One region of the Fulvimarina uroteuthidis genome, then DNA from elsewhere that is predicted to be linked to it. Evidence: predicted binding sites of a transcription regulator. Region 1 holds the regulator's gene; the other holds the start of a gene.
What was found. The regulator HrcA, encoded in region 1, represses chaperone genes, less so after heat shock. The targets are predictions, from matches to a motif close to GTTAGCACTCNCNNNNNGNGAGTGCTAAC.

Region 1 (10,818 bases):
AAACGCAAGACCGAGACCCTCAAGCGCTCGCAGATCGGCGCGCCGCCCGGCCAGCTCATCGCCGATCCGGAAGCGGACGCGTCGACGCTCACCTTTTTCGGCATCGGGGGCGGGCGCAGCGAGCGGATCGAGGGCACCGACCTTGCGACCGCTCTTTCGAAACGGGCAGACTGGCCGCTCGTCTGGCTCGACCTGACGGGGCTGTCCGACATCGATCTCATTCGCAGCATCGGGTCTGCGTTCGGTCTGCACGACCTGGCGCTGGAAGACGTGGTCAACACCGATCAGCGGCCCAAATGCGACGCCTATGAATCCCACGTCTTCATCGTGATGCGCATGCTGGATCTGGAGGGCGGGTCCGAACAATTGTCGCTGTTCTTCGGCGACGGCTTCGTCCTGACCTTCCAGGAACGCAGGGGCGACAATTTCGAGCCGGTGCGAAACCGGATCGAGAAGGGCGCGCCGCGGCTTCATGCCGGCCGGTCCGACTATCTCGCCTATGCGCTGATCGACGCGGTGGTGGACGCCTATTTCCCGGTCGTCGATCTCCAGACCTCGCGGATCGACTGGCTCGAGGACGAGATCTTCCAGAACGTCGACGCGGTCCAGGTGCCCGAACTTCATGCCATACGCCGCGAGATGCTGTCCCTGAAGCGTTTCATCCGCCCGACCCGCGATGCGCTGAACGCCCTGATCCGGCTCGATCGGCACTGGCTGTCGGACGAAACGAAGATCTATCTGGCGGACGTCCAGGATCATTGCGACCAGCTGATCGACATGAACGACACCTATCGCGACACCGCCAGCGGATTGGTGGATCTGCACATGACGCTTTCGGCGGCCCAGACCAACGAGGTGATCAACCTTTTGACGATCATTTCCACGATCTTCATCCCGCTGGGCTTTCTCGCCGGGCTCTGGGGCATGAATTTCAATCCCGACATCTCGCCGTGGAACATGCCGCTCACCCAATCGCCCGTCGGCTATCCCGTGGCGCTCGGCTTCATGCTGACGATCGCCGTCGGACTGCTCGTCTATTTCAAGAAACGGCGCTGGATCTGAACCCATGCTGAAACCGCAAGCCAAACAGGTTCTCGACGATCTGGGCCGCAAGGCCTCCGTCCAGGTGACCCCGCGCGACGCCGCGCAGAGGCTGGAACAGGCCCGCGCGATGACCGGCGCCATGGCCGATTATTCCGGTTCCGCCCCCGACGGGATCCTCGACGAGGAGATCGAGGTCGCCGGCGCGGCGGGGCCTGTCAAAGTCAGGCTTTACAAGCCGACGATGGTCGAGCGTTCGCAACTCCTGATCTGGTATCATGGCGGCGGCGCGATGGCCGGCTCCCTCGACAGCCACGACACGGCGCTGCGGCAGCTCTGCCGCGCCTCGGGCCGGGTGATCGCATCGGTGGATTACCGCCTGGCGCCCGAGCACATTTCGCCGATGCCCCAGAACGATTGCATCGCGGCGACGAAAGACCTGATGGACCGGGTGAGCGAACTGGGCTGCGAGCTCAGCGGCATCGCGATCGGCGGCGATTCCATCGGCGGCATGTTTGCGGCCCTTGTCGCGATCGCCCTTCGCGACGCGGGCGAGGCGCTGCCCGACATGATGGTGATGCTCTATCCGAATGCGGATCTGAGGCCGGACCGGGATTTCGCCTCGCTGAAAAGCGAATCCGGCCATGTGATGACGCAGGCCTCGCTCATCTACGAGAACACCCTGTTCGTGCCCGATGAACCAGGCCGCGCCGCGCCCGACGTCTCGCCGCTGATGGCGCCGGACTTGACCGGCCTGCCGAGAACGCTGCTGGTGACGTGCGAGCACGACCCCTTGCGCGACGAAGGCGAGGCGTTCGGCGAAAGACTGGAAGAGGCCGGCATCGCCGTGCGTCGCCATCGCCTCGACGGGATGATCCACGGCATCTTCCAGATGGCCGGCTGGATCGACGAAGGAAGCGAGTTGCAGGAGATGGTCGCGGCGTTCCTGCGGGAGGCGCAATGAACGGGCGCCTTGCGAGCGGCGCGTGGATCATGTGGCCGCGCCTAGCCTTCGAAGCCTAGCCTTCGAAGCTCTCATAGTCCGCGAGCCGCATCGAAAACTCCGGCACGCGCTCCGGCGTCAGCCTGTCCCCGGCGCCGTGATCGGACACGTGGCCGTAGCCGTCCGGGCCGGGCTCGCGGAACAGGCGGAGGGTGAGGTTTTCGCCATCGACGACCCAGAGTTCGCGAATGCCGAAGGCGGCGTAGATCGCGGCCTTGCGGCCCTGGTCGTAGCGAAGGCTCGAGACGCCGATCTCGATCGCGAGACGGCAGGTCTCGCCGTTGAGCCCGGCGAGGCCGGATGCCCGATCGAACACGACGAAATCGGGTTCGAGAAACGTGTCTTCGGACAGCCGGAACGTGGTTTCGGGATTGGCCCCGTAGGCAGAGGGAAGATTGCGGATCAAGATTTCATTGAGCCACATCTTCAGGCGCTTGTGGCGAATGCCCTTGGGCGAGATGGGCACGATCTCCCCGCCGATGAGTTCGAACCGCTCGTCCTCCGAGATCAGTCCGGCCTCGACGAAGGCCTCGATCTCCGCGACCGTGAAGCGGCGTCGCGCAAGCCCCTCGGCGGCCCGCGTGGTCCCCGGCGGCGTGTCGTATCGGTCGAAGACGGCGTTCGAAAGTCCGGACATGGGCCAAGTATAATGCTTTTCGCGGGACAAGCCTAGATTATCGGGGCAGAAGCGGCCACCTTACGACGCAGAGCCGTACAGCATCGATTGTTGACATAAACATATCTTTATGTGACAGCGTAAGCGCTCCCTGAACGAGGAACGACCATGTCCGCCACCGCCGAGACCTTCGCGACCGATACGCTGTTCGGCCCCATGACCGAGGGGCGCAATCCCAAAGAGGCCGCCGCCGCCCTGCGGAAGGCGGTGTCGGAGCGCATTCTCGTTCTCGACGGCGCGATGGGAACCGAGATCCAGCTTCTGGGGCTCGGCGAGGACGATTTCCGCGGCCATCGCTTCGGCAATTGCGACTGCCATCTGCAGGGCAACAACGATCTCCTCAACCTCACCCAGCCGGCGGCGATCGAGGCGATCCATTACAGCTACGCGATGGCCGGCGCGGACATTCTGGAAACCAACACGTTTTCCTCCACGACCATCGCCCAGGCCGATTATGGCATGGAGGACCAGGTCTACGAGCTGAACCGGGACGGCGCCCGGCTGGCCCGCCGCGCCTGCCTTCGGGCGGAACAGAAGGACGGCAAGCGCCGCTTCGTCGCCGGTGCGCTCGGCCCCACCAACCGCACCGCCTCGATTTCGCCGGACGTCAACAATCCCGGCTACCGGGCCGTCACCTTCGACGATCTGCGCATCGCCTACGCGGAGCAGTTGCGCGGTCTGATCGACGGCGGCGCGGACATCATCCTCATCGAGACGATCTTCGATACGCTGAACGCCAAGGCGGCGATCTTCGCCTGCGAGGAGACCTTCGAGGCGATGGGCGTGCGGCTGCCGGTCATGCTGTCCGGCACCATCACCGACCTGTCCGGCCGCACCCTGTCCGGCCAGACGCCGACCGCGTTCTGGAACTCCGTGCGCCACGCCAAGCCGTTCACCGTCGGCCTCAACTGCGCGCTCGGCGCCGAAGCCATGCGCGACCATCTCGCCGAGATCGCGAGCGTTGCCGACACCTTCGTCTGCGCCTATCCGAATGCGGGCCTGCCCAACGAGTTCGGCGAGTACGACCAGAGCCCGGAGGCCATGGGCGCGGAAGTCGAGAAGTTCGCGAGCGACGGCCTCGTCAACATCGTCGGCGGATGCTGCGGCTCGACGCCCGATCACATCGCGGCCGTCGCCAAGGCCGTCGCGAAGTACAAGCCGCGCGCCGTCCCCGCGCGCAAGCCCATGATGCGCCTCTCCGGCCTCGAGCCGTTCACGCTCACCTCCGAGATTCCGTTCGTCAATGTGGGCGAGCGCACCAACGTGACCGGCTCGGCCCGCTTCCGCAAGCTGATCAAGGACGGCGATTACGCCGCCGCCCTCGACGTCGCGCGCCAGCAGGTCGAGAATGGCGCGCAGATCATCGACATCAACATGGACGAGGGCCTGATCGATTCCGAACAGGTGATGATCGAATATCTGAACCTCATCGCCTCCGAACCCGATATTGCGCGGGTGCCGGTCATGATCGATTCCTCGAAGTTCGAGGTGATCGAGGCCGGGCTGAAGCGCGTCCAGGGCAAGGCGCTGGTGAACTCGATCTCCATGAAGGAGGGCGAGGACGCTTTCCGCAAGCATGCGCGCCTCGTGCGCGACTACGGCGCGGCCGTCGTCGTCATGGCCTTCGACGAGAAGGGCCAGGCCGACACGAAGGAGCGCAAGGTCGAGATCTGCACGCGCGCCTATCGCATTCTCGTCGACGAGGTCGGATTCCCGCCGGAAGACATCGTCTTCGATCCCAACATCTTCGCGGTCGCGACGGGAATCGAGGAGCACGACAATTACGGCGTCGACTTCATCGAGGCGACCCGCGAGATCCGCGACACCCTTCCGCACGTCCACATTTCCGGCGGCGTGTCCAACCTGTCCTTTTCGTTCCGCGGCAACGAGCCGGTGCGCGAGGCGATGCATGCCGTGTTCCTCTATCACGCCATCCAGGCGGGCATGGACATGGGCATCGTCAATGCCGGTCAGCTCGTCGTCTACGACGCGATCGACCCGGAACTGCGCGAGGCGTGCGAGGACGTCGTCCTCAACCGCAAGCCGGCGAACGGGATCAGCCCGACCGAAAACCTTTTGGAACTCGCCGAGCGCTACAAGGGGCAGGGCGGCTCCAAGGGCAAGGAGAAGGACCTGTCCTGGCGCGAGAAGCCGGTGAAGGAGCGCCTGTCCCACGCGCTCGTCAACGGCATCACCGAATTCATCATCGAGGATACGGAAGAGGCCCGCCGCGAGGCGACACGCCCGCTCCACGTCATCGAAGGCCCGCTGATGGACGGCATGAACATCGTCGGCGACCTGTTCGGTGCCGGCAAGATGTTCCTGCCCCAGGTCGTGAAGTCGGCGCGCGTCATGAAGCAGGCCGTCGCCTATCTCAATCCGTACATGGAGGCGGAGAAGAGCGGCAAGCAGGAAGCCAAGGGCAAGATCCTGATGGCGACCGTGAAGGGCGACGTGCACGATATCGGCAAGAACATCGTCGGCGTCGTCCTGGCCTGCAACAATTACGACGTCATCGACATCGGCGTCATGGTGCCCGCGGCCAGGATCCTGCAGACCGCGCGCGACGAGAAGGTCGATATCATCGGCCTGTCCGGCCTCATCACCCCGTCCCTCGACGAGATGGTGAACGTCGCCGCCGAGATGGAGCGCCAGGGCTTCGACATTCCGCTGCTCATCGGCGGGGCGACGACCAGCCGTGTCCACACGGCGGTGAAGATCCATCCGGCCTACGAGCGCGGCCAGGCCGTGCACGTCAACGACGCGTCCCGCGCCGTCGGCGTCGTCTCGAACCTTTTGTCGAAGGAGCATCGCGTCGCGGCGATCGAGAAGGTGCGCACCGAATATGCCGAGGTCGCCGAGAAGCATCTGCGCTCCGAGCGCGACAAGAAGCGCCTGAGCCTTGCCGAGGCCCGCGCCAATCCGGTGAAGATCGACTGGGAGGCTTACGAGCCGGTGCGGCCGGCGCTCGAAGGCGTGCGCGTGTTCGAGGACTGGGACCTTGAAGACCTCGCCGCCTGCATCGACTGGACGCCGTTCTTCCAGGCGTGGGAGCTCAAGGGCCGCTATCCCGACATTCTCACGGACGAGCGTCAGGGCGAGACCGCCCGTTCGCTGTGGGACGACGCCCAGGCCATGCTGAAGCAGATCATCGACGAGAAATGGTTCAAGCCGAAGGCCGTCGTCGGTTTCTGGCCGGCCAATTCCGTCGGCGACGACATCCGTCTTTACGCCGACCACGAGCGGACCGACGAGCTGGCGACCTTCTACACGCTGCGCCAGCAGCTCACCAAGCGTGGCGACCGGCCGAACGTGGCCATGGCCGATTTCGTCGCCCCGAGGGACAGCGGCAAAAAGGACTATGTCGGCGGGTTCGTCGTGACGGCCGGCATCGAGGAGGAGGCGATCGCCAACCGCTTCGCCAAGGCCAACGACGATTACGCCGCGATCCTCGTGAAGGCGCTGGCCGACCGTTTCGCCGAAGCGTTCGCCGAACGCATGCACGAGCGCGTGCGCAAGGAGTTCTGGGGCTATGCGCCGGACGAGGCGATCTCGAACGAGGAGCTGATCGCCGAGACCTATGCCGGCATCCGGCCCGCGCCGGGCTACCCGGCCCAGCCGGACCACACCGAGAAGGAAACCCTGTTCGCGCTGCTCGACGCCGAAGCCAAGATCGGCGTGCGGCTGACCGAGAGCTTCGCCATGTGGCCGGGATCGTCGGTCTCGGGGCTGTATATCGGCCATCCGGAGAGCTATTATTTCGGCGTCGCCAAGGTCGAGCGCGATCAGGTCCTCGACTATGCCCACCGCAAGGGCATGCCGGTCGAGGAGATCGAGCGCTGGCTCGGCCCGGTCCTCAACTACGTGCCGAAGCAGGCCGCACCCGTCGCGGCGGAGGCCGCCGAATAGCGGCCTTCGAACGCACCCGTCCGTCACGAAACCGCGCGGAGACCCGCCTTTGACGCCCCCGACGACGGCGGACATCGATCCGCACGAGATCATCGCCGCCGTCCGGCTCGGCATGGCCGCGATCGTCGGCCAGAAGGCGGCGGTGCAGGTCGAGTACAAGCTGGACGATTCGCCCGTCACCGTCGCCGACAGGGCCGCCGAAAAGGCGATCACCAACCATCTCGAAGCCCGTTTCCAGGCGCCGATCATCGCCGAGGAGCGGTTCTGCGAAGGCCGCATCCCCGATGTCGGCGCGGTCTTCTTCCTGGTCGATGCGCTCGACGGCACGAAAAGCTACATCGCCGGCAAACCCGACTATACGGTGAACATCGCCGTCATCGAGAACGGCGTGCCGGTGTTCGGCTGTGTCGGCGTGCCGGAAACCGGCGCCGTCTATTACGGGGGACTCGGCCTCGAACCCGTGCTCGAACTGGGCGGCCGGACGACGAAGCTCGCCGTGCGCACGGCCGGTGCCGCGCTCGATGTGGTGGCGAGCCGCAATCATCTCAGCGGACCGACGAGGACCTATCTGGAGGGTCTCGGCGTCGCGCGCATGAAATTGGTGGGCTCGTCCCTGAAGATCTGCCTGATCGCCGAGGGCAAGGCGGACCTTTATCCGCGCTTCGGGCGGACCATGCAGTGGGACACGGCGGCGGGCGATGCGGTGCTGCGCGCTTCGGGCGGGCGCATGGTGACCCCGGCCGGCAAGCCGCTCGTCTACGGCCGGACCCATCGGCCGGGCGAAGACGTCTTCGCCAACGGCTTCTTCGTCGCGCTCGGCGATCCGGCGCTGCTGAAGCGCAAGGGCATCATCACCGGGTCCTGACGTCAGGCTTTCCGGCCGGGGCGGCCGGGCGATCTTTCGGCCGGCGGTTCGAAGCGGGCTTTAAGTCCGGCATCGGCCTGCCTATGCTAAGGCCTTCGATGCTTGTTCACCTGAGGCCATGACCGAACTGAAGCACCCGCACGGCGATCTTCCGCATCCCCATCCGCTCGATGCCCGCTCGCGGGAGATCTTCCGGCTAATCGTCGAAAGCTATCTCGATCAGGGCGAGCCGGTCGGTTCGCGCATGCTGTCCAAGCTCCTGACGACATCGCTCTCGCCGGCCTCGGTGCGCAACGTCATGAGCGACCTGGAATCGCTCGGCCTCATCTACTCCCCCCATATCAGCGCTGGCCGGATGCCGACCGAGCTCGGCCTGCGCTTCTTCGTCGACGCCTTTCTGGAAGTCGGCGATCTCGGCCATTCCGAGCGCGAGGAGATCGAGGAAAAGGTTCGCCTGGCCGGCGACGGCCGCCCGTTCGACGCGCTTCTCACCGAAGCCAGCCAGCTTCTGTCGGGGCTCTCGCGCGGCGCCGGCATCGTCCTGACCGCGACCTCGGACCTGCGCCTCAAGCATGTCGAGTTCATCCGGCTGGAGCCGACAAGGGCGCTGGCCGTGCTGGTCGGCGAGAAGGGCGAGGTCGAGAACCGGCTCTTCGATCTGCCGGCGGGGGTGACGCCGTCGCAACTGGTGGAAGCGGCCAATTTTCTCAACGCCCATGTGGCGGGACGCACCCTTGCGGAAGCGCGGTTGCGCATCGGGCAGTTGAAGACCGACACGACCGCCGCTCTCGATGTCCTGTCGCAGCAGCTCGTCGAGCAGGGACTTGCGGTGTGGTCCGGTGCGAGCGCCGGCCAGCCGTCCCGGCTCATCGTGCGGGGGCGGGCCAATCTCCTCGAAAACGTCACCGCGGCTGAGGATCTGGAACGGCTGCGTCTCCTGTTCGATGATCTGGAGACCAAGAGCGGCATGATCGAGCTTCTCGGGCTGGCCGAGAAGGGTGACGGGGTGCGCATCTTCATCGGTTCGGAGAACACGCTGTTCTCGCTTTCCGGATCCTCGCTCGTCGTCGCCCCTTACGCCAACGAGACCGCGGGCAGCGGCCCGGAGCGGGTGATCGGCGCGGTCGGCGTCATCGGCCCGACGCGGCTGAACTATCGCCGGATCGTTCCCATGGTCGACTACACCGCACGGCTCGTCTCCCGCCTCCTGTCCCGGGCCTGACCGGCGATTATGCCGATCGACCGGGGGCAGGCTTGATTTTCCGGCCGTTCAATTCGATATGCGCGAGACATGATCGCGATGAGAATCGAGAGCGTCGGGGCGATGATCCATCTTCGAAGGAGGGTCGGGGCCCGGCGCGCGAACCCACGAAGACTGACGAAGGACGAGAGCCACGCATGATGAGCGAGACCGGCAGAAGCGAATTCGCAAACGTCGAGGGCGAAGATGACGAGGCCTTTTCCTACGCCGAGTCCGAGGCGGCGGAAGAGAACGAGGCGGCAGCCGAGCGCTACGAGGCCCGCATCGTCGCGCTCGAGACCGAGAACGAGGATGTGAAGGATCGGCTTCTGCGTCTTGCGGCCGACATGGAGAACCTGCGTCGGCGCACCGAGCGCGAGGTGAGGGATGCCCGCATCTACGCCGTCACCAACTTTGCCCGCGAGGTCCTGTCCGTCGCCGACAATCTGCGCCGCGCCGTCGAGGCCGTGCCCGACGAGGCGCGTGCGGGCGGCGAGAACGGCATGACGGCCCTGATCGAGGGCGTCGAGATGACCGAGCGCAGCCTCCAGGCATCGCTCGAGAAGCACGGCGTCAGGAAGCTCGAGCCGGAAGGCCAGAAGTTCGATCCGAACTTCCACCAGGCCATGTTCGAGGTTCCGAACCCGGACGTTCCGAACAACACCGTCGTTCAGGTGGTCCAGGCAGGCTACGCCATCGGCGAGCGGGTGTTGCGCCCGGCGATGGTCGGGGTCGCCAAGGGCGGCCCGAAGGCCGGTGCCCGCAAGGCCGAGGATGGCCAGGACGATGGCGAGGACCTGCAGACCAATGCGACCAGCGGTCAGGGAAGCGAGCCCGGCAGCGCGCTCTGAGCGCGAGGCCGATCGGTGACGATCCGCGAAGGACGAGACGCCCCGCAGCCGGTCCGGTTGCGGGGCGTTGTTGTGCGGTGCGGTCGTTGACGCGTCCTTCAGACCTCGGCGGCATTCGCCCGGTCGGCTCCGCGAAGGAGATGAGCCGACAGGATGATCCCGAGGCACAGCAGCGCGAGCGCCATGAAGATCGTCGAGAAGCCGAACGCGTCGGCGAACAGCCCGACGAGCGCGGGCGCGACGAGGCCGCCGGAATAGGCGATGGCCGAGGCGATCGAGATGCCGGTCCCGTCGGCCAGTCCCTTGACGTTGCCGGCGGCCGAAAACGCGATCGGCACCACGTTCGACAGCCCGACGCCGAGAATCAGAAATCCCGCGAGCGCCGTTGTGAGCGTGTCGGCGATGATCAGAACCGACAGGCCGGCGAGGGCGACGAGCAGCGAGAGGCGCACGGTCTTCACCGCTCCCAACCGCTCGCGAATGCCGTCGCCGACGAACCGGAACAGGGCCATCGCGATCGAGAAGGCGGCAAAGCCGAAGCCGGACGCGGCGAGCGTCACGCCGAGCTCTTCGCGCAGATAGACCGCGCTCCAGTCGATGACGACGCCCTCCTGCACGAAACCCGCCAGCGCCATGATGCCGATGACGACGCTGAACAGAAGCGGTCCGCGCTGCTTGACGATCAGGGCCCGGACGGATGGTTTCGTGCCAGCCGAGCCGGTAACGGGCGCCTCCGCGCGCCGATCCGCCCACAGGTGCGGGACGACATAGGCAAGGCAGGCCGTGCAGACGAGGGCGACGATCGCCGTATGCCCGGTGGGGCCGAAGCTGACGATCAGCGTGCCGCCCACCCCCGCGCCGGCGAACGCGCCCAGCGACCAGAAGCCGTGACAGGACGACATGATGGCCCGCGAGAGCGCCCGCTCGACCGAGACCGCATTGGCGTTGATCGCGACATCCATGCCGCCGAGCCCGACGCCGAACAGGAACAGAGCGACGATGGTGAGGATGGGGTGAGGGGCCGCCGTCAGCGAGACGATGGCGAGCGCGAGAAGGGCCTGCATGGCGATCGTCACCGGTCTGGAGCCGTACCGGGCGATCGCGGCACCGACGAGAGGCATGGCGCTGACGGCGCCCAGACCGAAGATCAGCACCATGAAGCCGTAGGTCGCGGGGGTCAGTCCGAGCCTGTCGCCGATGACCGGAACCTCCGGCGTCCAGCTGCCGAGGCCG
Region 2 (10,818 bases), on a different contig from region 1:
CGCTTCGCCGGGCGGTCGCCGCCGCGTTCGGGCCGGTCGCCCCGCGGCTTGAAGGCGCGCTCGGGACGCTCGGTGCGCTGCGGTCGATCGGCTCGCGGACGGCTGTCGCCACCCTCTTCGCGGCGCTCGAAACCGGTCTTGCGCTCGCCGTCGCGAGACCCGGCGAACGGCTTGCGCTCGCCGCGCGGGGCCTCGCTCCTTGCGGGACGCTCGCCGCGCGGCGCGCCTTCGGCGGGTCTTGGACGGGGCGCGCCCTCGCCACCGGCAGGCCGGTCATGGCTGCGCATGCCGTAACTCTTGGGCTTACGCGGCGCCTCGCCCTCGCCGGCCCCGCCATGGGACTTCATGCCCCGGCTTTTCGGCGTGAAGGGCTTCGCCCCGCCGCCCTCGGTCCTTGCATCCCGGCCGCGCGGCTTTGCGCCGGACGCGGCCTTCGCCGGCTCGCTGCCGGCGCCGGGACCGCTGCGGCGGAAACCGCCTGCCGTCGGCCGGCCGCCCTTGGGACCGCCGCGCTTGTCACTGTCGTCGTCACTCATATTATCTTGTCCTGCGGGCGGTCGGCGTCTTGACGCTGGAGGGCCCATCAACGCGGGGCGCCTTTCGTCAGACGCCCGAAATCCGTTTGCGTCCATTGCTGGCGCGTTTGTGCCAAGCGCTCTATCAGGTCGCGGCACGCTTGGCGAGAGAGAGGACCCGATCCCATGACCCGGCGCTTCATGGACGAGGCTCTCGAAGAGGCCCGCGCGGCGGCCCTGCGCGGCGAAGTTCCGGTCGGCGCGGTGATCGTGAGGAACGGAGACGTGGTCGCGCGCGCCGGCAACGAGACGCGGGCGCGCAACGATCCGACGGCCCACGCGGAAATCCTCGCCATACGCCGCGCCTGTTCGGCCCTTGCCGCCGAGCGGCTGACCGGGTGCGATCTCTACGTCACGCTGGAGCCCTGCGCCATGTGCGCCGGTGCGATCTCGTTCGCGCGGCTGAGGCGGCTTTACTTCGGCGCGGCCGACGCGAAGGGCGGCGCGGTGGAAAGCGGCGGCCGGTTCTTCGCCCAGCCCACCTGTCATCATGCGCCGGAGGTCTATTCCGCGCTTTCGGAGACCGAGAGCGCGGCCCTCCTCAAGACGTTCTTCGCGGCGCGGCGCTCGTCGGACCCCGAGCCCTGATGGCGCGCGGCCGGCATCCTAGAACGGCAGGAGATCGCCGACCTTGGAGAAGAGCGATTCCGAGCCGCGCAACCGGCGCTGCTTGACCTCTTCGTCGAGCCCGGGATCGCCGACGGGGGCCGCCGCCGAGGGCCGGCGATATTCGAGCGGAGGCTCGGACAGGTAACGCCGCTGGTTCTGGTTCGCGGCGCTGTTCTGCGCGATCCGCTCCCTGACGAGCGCGGATCGGCTCCGCAGTTCGGCGGGCGAGAGCGTGATGGATTCGTCGCGGCTTCTGACCTCGGCGAAATCGTAGCCATCGCCGCGCGTGCGATCGAGATAGTCCTGGGTCACGCCGGGTTTCGGGCCCGTCATCTGCGAGACAGGAACCGCGCCATCGCCGCTATAGGCCGCCGACTGGATGCGCTGGCGGCGCTCGAACTCGGTCTCGGGACGGGCGGCCGGCTCTTGGGGAGGCGGCAGGATGCTGGTGTTCTCGGGCGTCCGCAACTCCGGGCGCTCGGTGTAGGCGATCGGCTCGGAATCGCCGCCCGATCCGAAGGAGACCACATTGTTCAGATCGTCGAACAGCATCTCGCCCTGGCTCGTGCCGGTTCCGTAGGTCGGACCGAGGCATCCCGAAAGCGCCACGACGCCGGCGAGAAGTGCGACATGGCAGGTGGGCCTGGCGAAGAGCCGGTGTGTCGTCGAAATCATCATCAATGAGCCCCCTCGGCTCCCATCCCATTGGGCGCGCATCAGGCCCCCACCGTTCCGCGCTTCGTCGTACCCGAAGGCCCTGCCACCGGAATCGGGCGACAATACGCCTTTCCCTGCGGCAGCCGACACGATCCTTAGAACTTCGTCAACCGCTGTGGCAAGGCCGCACCGCTCGCGGCCCTGCACCGTGCTGCGTCGTCAGGCCTTTTTCAGGCAGCGGGCGTCAGCCGTCCCGCTGCCTTCAGTTCGCGCAGCGCCTCGGCATCGCGCCGCGAGACGTCGGGATATTCGGGATCGGAGCCGACATCGCCGGTGATCTTCCACGAGCGGGCGCATTTGATGCCCTCCGCCCGGGCGAAGACGACGCCGACGCCCGGAGCGTCGGGCAGGCGAAACGCATCGGCCGGCCCCTCGCCGCCTTCGATGGTGAGCCCTGACGTGATCGCGACCTCGGCGAAATCGGTGGAGGCGGCGACGGCGCGGAGCCCATCGTCGAGAATGTGAACGGTCGGCCAGGCTTCGAGCGAGGAGCCGATCGTCTTTGCCCGGCGCTGTTCCTCGAGCGCGCCCATGACGACGCGGCGCACCTTGCGGATGTCGCGCCACCGGGCCGCCAGCGCATCGTCGCGCCAGGACGCGTCGACCGCGCGGAACTGTTCCAGATGGACCGACGCCGCCTGCGGATAGCGCGACAGCCACGCCTCTTCCATGGTGAAGGGCATCATCGGGGCGAGCCAGGTGACGAGCCGGTCGAAGATCTCCCGCACCACCTGCAGCGCCGCCTTGCGGCGCACCGAGGACGGGGCATCGCAATAAAGAGCATCCTTGCGGATGTCGAAGTAGAAGGCCGACAGCTCGACGACGACGAAATCGAGAAGCGTGCGGGCGATGCGCTTGAAGTCGAACGCGTCGTAGCCCTTGCGCACGACCTCGTCCAGCTCGGCGAGGCGATGGAGCATCAGGCGCTCGAGCTCCGGCATCTGCGCATGGGGCACGCTCTCGCCGGTGTCGTGGGCGAGCGTGCCGAGCATCCAGCGGACCGTGTTGCGCAGCTTGCGATAGCTGTCCACATTTGTCTGCAGAATGGTCTTGCCGAGGCGCAGATCCTCCGAATAGTCGGACGAGACGACCCACAGGCGCAGGATGTCGGCGCCGGACTGCTTGATCACCTCCTGGGGGGTGACGACGTTGCCGAGGGACTTCGACATCTTGCGCCCCTCCTCGTCCATGACGAAGCCATGGGTCAGCACCGCGTCGTAGGGCGCACGGCCGCGCGTGCCGCACGCCTCCAGCAGCGAGGAATGGAACCAGCCGCGATGCTGGTCGGAGCCTTCGAGGTAAAGGTCCGCCGGCCATTTGAGATCGGATCGCCTTTCCAGGCAGAACGCGTGGGTCGATCCGGAATCGAACCACACATCCAGAATGTCGCGCACCTGCCGCCACGTCGCACCGTCGTGCTCGTTGCCGAGGAAGCGCTCCGCGGCGCCCTCGGCGAACCAGGCATCGGCCCCCTCGGCCTCGAAGGCTTCGAGAATGCGGGCGTTGACCGCATCGTCCTTCAGGATGTTGCCGTCCTCGTCGGCGAAGATGCAGATCGGCACGCCCCATGCCCGTTGCCGGGAGAGGACCCAGTCCGGCCGATCGGCGATCATGCCGCGCAGGCGGTTCTGGCCGGACGCCGGCACGAAGCGGGTGTCCTCGATGGCCTTGAGGGCGCGGTTGCGGAGCGTGTCACTGTGTTCGCTCACGCTGTCGCCGCTGGCGCGGCTTCGCTCCGCGGGGGCGGCCTTGTCGGCCGACGCCCGTTCGGGCTTGCGACCTTCGGTCGGAGCGTCCGTCCCACCCATCCCGTACCCGCCGAGATCCTCGTCCATATGGACGAACCATTGCGGCGTGTTGCGATAGATGATCGGCTTCTTGGAGCGCCAGGAATGGGGATAGGAATGCTTCAGCCGACCGCGCGCCAGAAGATGGTTGCGCTCGATCAGCGCCGCGATCACACGGCTGTTGGCATCGCCCTTCTTGCCCTTGTCGTCGATGACGCGGGCAGGCCCCTCCGGGGCGTCGGGTCCGAAGCCCGGCGCTTCCTTTGTATAAAAGCCGGCATCGTCCACCGGGAACGGGATCGTCGCGTCGATGCCGCGCGCTTCGAGCGCCCGCCGACCGTCGATGAACGCCTCGAAATCCTCGCGCCCGTGGCTGGGCGCGGTGTGGACGAAGCCCGTACCCGCATCCTCCGTCACATGCGCGCCGTACAGCAGGGGGACGGGAAACGCGTAGCCACCGGCGAGCCCCTTCAAGGGATGATCGCAGAGAAGGTCTTCGAGATCGGACGGGGCCACGTCCGCCACCCGCTGCCAGCCGCCTTCCGGCACGCGGCCCTTGGCGAAGACATCGGCGGCCAGCGCATCGGCCAGAAGATAGCGCTCTCCATGCATGGCCCAGCGCGGGTTCTCCGCGTCGTCCGGGGCCGTGACTTCATAAAGTCCGTAAGCGACACGGTCCGAATAGGTGATCGCCCGGTTGCCCGGGATGGTCCAGGGCGTCGTGGTCCAGATGACGATAAACGCTTTGCTATCAGCAACCCTATCGTAAAGCTCCCCTTTGCTAGAAGGGAACCGATTTCCCTGAACCGGAAACTTCACCCAGACCGTGTCGGATTCGTAATCCTGATATTCGACCTCGGCTTCCGCCAGCGCCGTCTTCTCCACCACCGACCACATGATGGGCTTGGAGCCGCGATAGAGCTGGTCCGACATGGCGAACTTCAAAAGTTCGCCCGCGATCACCGCTTCGGACGAGAAGCGCATGGTGAGGTACGGATCCTTGAAATCGCCCTCGACGCCGAGACGGCGGAACTCCTCGGTCTGGACGCCCACCCAGTGCGCGGCGAAATCCCGGCACTCCTGGCGGAATTCGTTGGTCGGCACCTCGTCCTTGTTCTTGCCCTTCGCCCGGTACTGCTCCTCGATCTTCCATTCGATCGGCAGGCCGTGGCAATCCCAGCCCGGCACGTAGTTGGCGTCGTATCCGCGCATCTGGAACGAGCGGGTGATGACGTCCTTCAGCACCTTGTTCAGCGCGTGGCCGATATGGAGATTGCCGTTGGCATAGGGCGGGCCGTCGTGCAGCACGTATCGGGGACGGCCCTCGCCGGCCTTTCGCAACTGGCCGTAAAGGTCCATCGCGTCCCATCGGGCGATCCATTCCGGCTCGACCTTGGGAAGCCCGGCGCGCATCGGAAACTCCGTCTGCGGCAGGAACAGGGTCTTGGAATAATCGACGGTCTCCGGCGTGGTCTCGCCCGGCGTTTTCGTCTCGCTCATCGGTCTCGTCTGTCCAGAATGGCGGCCACGTCATCGGCGAAAGCGGATCGCGGCGCGTTGGAAAATTCGGTGTCGCGTCCGCTCGAAATGGCGGATACGCAGGCGCGTGATGCGTCGTCCCGGTCCCTCGTCGCTCGATGGTGAACGGCGGTCAGAGGGCCGGGCGGCTAATTCGTATGACCCGAAGGGAGAAGCGCGCCTTTAACATGCGCCGTCTTTAGCAAGCGTTGACCGGATTGGGAAGAACGTCGCGCGCCCGCGCCCACGCCCCTCGTTTCGCCCTACCAGACGTCGCGGTCGAGCTTGTCGTAGATCAGCCTGCGCATGGTGCGGGCCGCAAGAGCCGGCGCCAGGCGCCCGAACAGCCAGCCCGCCCGGTTCGCCGGACCCGGCACGCTCAAGGCGCGCCCCGCGCGGGCGGCCTTCAGGATCGCTCGCGCGGCGTCCGCCGCATCCATGCGCCTGTCGTCGCGGGCGCCGGGCGGCGCGTGCCGCTCGGCCTGTGCGGTCTTCATCGGCCCCGGACAGGCGAGCGTCACCGAATGGCCGCGCCGTCTCATGGGCCGGGCAATGCTCCGCGCATAGACGGCAAGCGCCGATTTGGAGGCGGCGTAGCTTGCCGCGCCCGGATAGCCGACGAAGTGCGACAGCGAGGACACGAAGACGAGCCGCGCCCGCGGAGCCAGCCCGCCTGCGCGCACCAGCCCGTGGGCAAGCACGATCGGCGCTTGCGCGTTCACCGCCAGAACCGTGCGGTGGGCCTCCACCGGAATCTGCTCGAACCGTCCCGTCGCCGAGACGCCGGCATTGAGGACCACGAGATCGTAGGGCCCGCGCGAAAGCGCGACGTCCAGCGCGCGATCGACCTCGCGCGGCACCGACAGGTCGGCGCGGAGCGTCACGTGGGGGCCTTCGCTGCGATCGAGGCCGACGATCTCGAAACCGTCGCGGACGAGTTCGCGCGCCATCGCCTCGCCGAGACCTGCCGCAGCACCGGTGATCAGGGCACGCTTCATCGGCGCATTCCGGAGCCGATGAGATGGGCGAGCGTCGCCGCGGACCCGAGGACCGCGCGCGAACGTCCGGCCTCGACCGCGCGCTCCACCATTGCGGCCATGCGCTCGGGGCTCGCGAAGAAGCGGCGAAGGCCCTTCGGATCGAAGCCGGCCTTTTCGTGCATGCCGGTCGCGATCGGCCCCGGATGGATCATCGACACGGCGACGCGGCCGCGCCATTCCTCCCCGAGCGCCCGGGCGAGCGCGTCGAGCCCGCCCTTGGACGCGGCATAGGCGGCAAGGTTCGCCGAGCCGGTGCGCGCGACCGAGCCGATCAGCACGAGGCGGCCCGAAGCGGACTGGAGACGGGCAAACAGCGCATGCGACAGGAGGAGCGGCGCTTCGAGATTGACCGCGAGCGTCCGGCGGACGGACGCCGTATCCTCGTCGAACGGGTCGCCGTAGGTTCCGGTCCCGGCATTGAGGAAGGCGAGATTCAACCGATCGATCCCCGCCTCCGCAAGCCTCGTCTCGATCGCCTGGCTCGCCGCATGCGGATCGGCCTGGTCGGCGGCGACATAGATCGCGCCCTCGGGCAGAGGCCCTGGAAACCGGTCGCGGCGGCCGGCGAGGATCAGGCGGTAACGCCCCTCCAGCCGCCGGGCGAGGCAGAGGCCGAGGCCGGAGGTCGACCCGGTGACCAGCGCCACGGGACGCCGCGCGGGGCCGTCGCTCAAAAGACGAGCGCCCGGTCGAGCGGCGAGAGCGGCGACAGGTCCGCGAGCATCGCGCGGGCCTCCGCCGCATCCTTGTCCATCTGGACGACGAGCGCCTCGGCGCTGTCGAACTTCACCTCGCCCCGCAGCCGCGAGACCACGGCGACCTCGACGGTCTCGCCGTAGAGATCGCCGGCAAAGTCGAACAGGAAGGTTTCGAACAGCGCCGCCCCGTCGTCGAAGGTGGGGCGCCGGCCATAGCTCGCCACGCCGTCATGCAGCGTTCCGTCGGCGCGCCGGAAGCGGACGGCGTAGATGCCGTGGGCGAGAAGTTCGTCCTCGAGAACCAGATTGGCCGTCGGATAGCCGAGGGTGCGCCCGAGCTTCTTGCCGTGGACGACCTGGCCGCGGATCGTGAAGCGATAGCCGAGAAGCCCCGCGGCCGCCTCGACGGCCCCGCTCCGGAGCGCCGTGCGGATGCGACTCGACGAGATGACGGTGCCGCCCTCATCGTCGAATTCGGGAACCAGCGTCGCGCCGAAGCCGAACCGCGCGCCCGCCGCGACGAGGCTGGCGGGGGTGCCGGAGCGCCGTGCGCCGTAGTGGAAATCGAACCCGGCCACGACATGCGCCGCCCCGAGGGCGCCGGCGAGGATATCGGTCTCGAACGCTTCCGGCGCGATGCCGGCGAAGGCGCGGGTGAAGTTCTGTTCGATCACCGCGTCGAAGCCGAGAAGCCCGAGCAGCCGGGCCTTCATCGGTGCCGGCGTGATGCGCGCAACGGGCGCGTCGGGGCTGAAAACCGTGCGCGGATGCGGCTCGAAGGTAAGGCACAGAAGCGGGCGGGCGTCGGCGCGCGCAATGTCGTGCGCCTTGCCCAGGACCGCCTGATGGCCGCGATGCAGCCCGTCGAAATTGCCGATCGCGACGACGCCGCCCCGCAATGCTTCGGGGCAGTCCGCGACCGCTCCGAGGCGGCGGATCGCCTTGTGCTGCGCGGTCTCGCTCACTTCAGGGCCGGCATGAAGTAGCGCGCGGCAAGACCGTTCTGGTCCAGAAGCCGCGTCACGCTCTCGGCGCTCGGATCGCCCGCGTTCAGTTCGTCGCCGTGGATGCCGCGGGTGATGAAGAGCGCGTCGACGCCGAACGCATTGGCGCCGCGAATATCCGTGGGCATTCCGTCGCCGATCGCCAGGATCCCGGCGTCGGCATCCTCGCCCAACCCCATCGTCTCGCGCGCCAGCTCGTAGATCGGGCGGTGCGGCTTGCCCGCGAACGCGACCTTGCCGCCGAGGCTTCCATATTCGCGGGCGATCGAACCGGCGCAATAGATCAGCCGCTCGCCGCGGTGGACGACGATGTCGGGATTGGCGCAGATCATCGTCAGTTCGCGCTCGCGCAGATCCCGCAACAGGTCGCGATAGTCGTCGGGCGTCTCGTTCTCGTCGTCGAAGAGGCCTGTCGCGACGATCCGCGACGCCTCTTCCAGCGGAACGAGGTCCACGCCGAGATCCTTGAAGACATCGAGATCGCGCTTTGGCCCGAGATGGAAGATCGCGCCTTCGCCCTTTTGGATGAGGTCGCGGGTCGCATCGCCCGAGGTGACGACATGATCATAGGCGTTGCGGTCGAAGCCCATGGCGTCGAGCTGGTCGATCACGCCATCGTGCGGGCGGGGCGAGTTGGTGAGGAGAACAACCTTGACGCCGTCGTGCCGGGCCGAGGTCAGAGCATCCTCGGCGGAGGCGAACTTCGAGACGCCGTTGTGAACCACGCCCCACACGTCGCAGACGATCGCGTCGTAGTCGCGCGCGATCTCCTTGAGGGCGTCGATCCTTCGCACGGGGTGGGCGCTCGCCTCGGCCATTCGGTCTCCAGTTCGTCAAAAGCTCAAGACTTGGCGTTAGGGGCAAGACGGGAGCGCGGTCAAGACTGGGACCTTGCGTTGCGGCCGGACCGCCTCCACATCCGGGCCAGGCCGCGACATTTTTTGCAAGTCCCCGCTTGACGCGCCCGCGCCCCATCGCCTATCTCCGGCCCTGTTAGCACTCTCCCTCGGAGAGTGCCAAGACCATTCATTCGCCGGATGCCTATACCTCTCGAAGGGTCCGGCAGTCGCACAACAAGGGTTCCAAGAACATGGCAGATGCGAATTTCCGTCCGCTCCACGACCGCGTGCTCGTTCGCCGCGTCGAGTCCGAAGCGAAGACGAAGGGCGGGATCATCATTCCCGACACCGCAAAGGAAAAGCCGCAGGAAGGCGAGATCGTCGCCATCGGCACCGGTGCGCGCGACGATTCCGGCAAGGTCATCCCGCTCGACGTCAAGGCAGGCGACCGCGTCCTGTTCGGCAAGTGGTCGGGCACCGAGGTGAAGCTCGGCGGCGAGGACCTGCTGATCATGAAAGAGTCCGACATCATGGGCGTCGTCGGCTAACCCGGCCGCACCGGACCCCAACGCACTCTTTTTCATTCGAAATCAACAAGGCGTGGCCTTTGACGGCGCGCTGAGGAGAAAGCCAACATGGCAGCTAAAGAAGTTAAATTCGGCCGCGACGCTCGTGAACGCATGCTGCGCGGCGTCGACATTCTCGCCGACGCGGTGAAGGTCACGCTCGGTCCCAAGGGCCGCAACGTCGTGATCGACAAGTCCTTCGGCGCACCGCGCATCACCAAGGACGGCGTCTCGGTCGCCAAGGAAATCGAGCTCGAGGACAAGTTCGAGAACATGGGCGCCCAGATGGTGCGCGAAGTGGCCTCGAAGACCAACGACAAGGCCGGCGACGGCACCACCACCGCGACGGTTCTCGCCCAGGCGATCGTTCGCGAGGGTGCCAAGGCCGTTGCCGCCGGCATGAACCCGATGGACGTCAAGCGCGGCATCGACCAGGCCGTTGCCAAGGTCGTCGAAGCCCTCGGCTCGGCTGCCCGCTCGATCGACACTTCGGACGAAGTCGCCCAGGTCGGCACCATCTCGGCGAACGGCGAGAAGGAAATCGGCGAGATGATCGCCTCGGCCATGCAGAAGGTCGGCAATGAGGGTGTCATCACCGTCGAGGAAGCCAAGACCGCCGAGACCGAGCTCGAAGTCGTCGAAGGCATGCAGTTCGACCGCGGCTACCTGTCGCCCTACTTCGTGACCAATGCCGAGAAGATGGTCGCCGAGCTCGAGGACGCCTACATTCTCCTGCACGAGAAGAAGCTCTCGAACCTTCAGGCGCTGCTTCCGGTTCTGGAATCGGTCGTCCAGTCGTCCAAGCCCCTCATCATCATCGCGGAAGACGTCGAGGGCGAGGCGCTCGCAACGCTCGTCGTCAACAAGCTGCGCGGCGGCCTGAAGATCGCGGCCGTCAAGGCACCCGGCTTCGGCGATCGCCGCAAGGCCATGCTCGAGGACATCGCGATCCTCACCGGCGGCACGGTCGTCTCGGAAGATGTCGGCATCAAGCTCGAGAATGTCACGCTCGACATGCTCGGCCGCGCCAAGAAGGTCCAGATCACCAAGGAAAACACGACCATCGTCGATGGTGCCGGTGAATCCGAGCAGATCAAGGCCCGCGTCGGCCAGATCAAGGCCCAGATCGAAGAGACCACGTCGGACTACGATCGCGAGAAGCTGCAGGAGCGTCTCGCCAAGCTTGCAGGCGGCGTCGCCGTCATCCGCGTCGGCGGTGCGACCGAAGTCGAAGTGAAGGAAAAGAAGGACCGCGTCGACGACGCCCTCAACGCGACCCGTGCGGCCGTGGAAGAAGGCATCGTGGCCGGTGGTGGCGTCGCGCTTCTGCGTGCCTCCAACGCCGTCGACATCAAGGGCCTCAACTCCGATCAGGACGCCGGCATCAACATCGTGCGCAAGGCGCTTCAGGCGCCGCTGCGCCAGATCGTCCAGAACGCCGGTGCGGAAGGCTCGATCATCGTCG

Region 2: a site for HrcA is predicted at 8,941-8,969, ahead of groES (co-chaperone GroES). Genes of this name have one in related genera too.

What each region holds. Positions count from the first base shown of each region.
Region 1 covers NZ_JAXLPB010000009.1:42,696-53,513, forward strand. Annotated here, with positions in the region: gene corA (magnesium/cobalt transporter CorA) at 1-1,062, shown strand, start outside; gene U0C82_RS18135 (alpha/beta hydrolase) at 1,067-2,005, shown strand; gene U0C82_RS18140 (Uma2 family endonuclease) at 2,061-2,681, opposite strand; gene metH (methionine synthase) at 2,877-6,629, shown strand; gene U0C82_RS18150 (3'(2'),5'-bisphosphate nucleotidase CysQ family protein) at 6,679-7,494, shown strand; gene hrcA (heat-inducible transcriptional repressor HrcA) at 7,613-8,716, shown strand; gene grpE (nucleotide exchange factor GrpE) at 8,893-9,585, shown strand; gene U0C82_RS18165 (MFS transporter) at 9,684-10,818, opposite strand, start outside.
Region 2 covers NZ_JAXLPB010000002.1:940,623-951,440, reverse strand. Annotated here, with positions in the region: gene U0C82_RS18945 (pseudouridine synthase) at 1-536, opposite strand, end outside; gene U0C82_RS09220 (nucleoside deaminase) at 702-1,163, shown strand; gene U0C82_RS09215 (hypothetical protein) at 1,182-1,859, opposite strand; gene ileS (isoleucine--tRNA ligase) at 2,072-5,188, opposite strand; gene U0C82_RS09205 (SDR family NAD(P)-dependent oxidoreductase) at 5,470-6,204, opposite strand; gene U0C82_RS09200 (SDR family NAD(P)-dependent oxidoreductase) at 6,201-6,920, opposite strand; gene U0C82_RS09195 (bifunctional riboflavin kinase/FAD synthetase) at 6,917-7,909, opposite strand; gene U0C82_RS09190 (TIGR01459 family HAD-type hydrolase) at 7,906-8,766, opposite strand; gene groES (co-chaperone GroES) at 9,039-9,335, shown strand; gene groL (chaperonin GroEL) at 9,423-10,818, shown strand, end outside.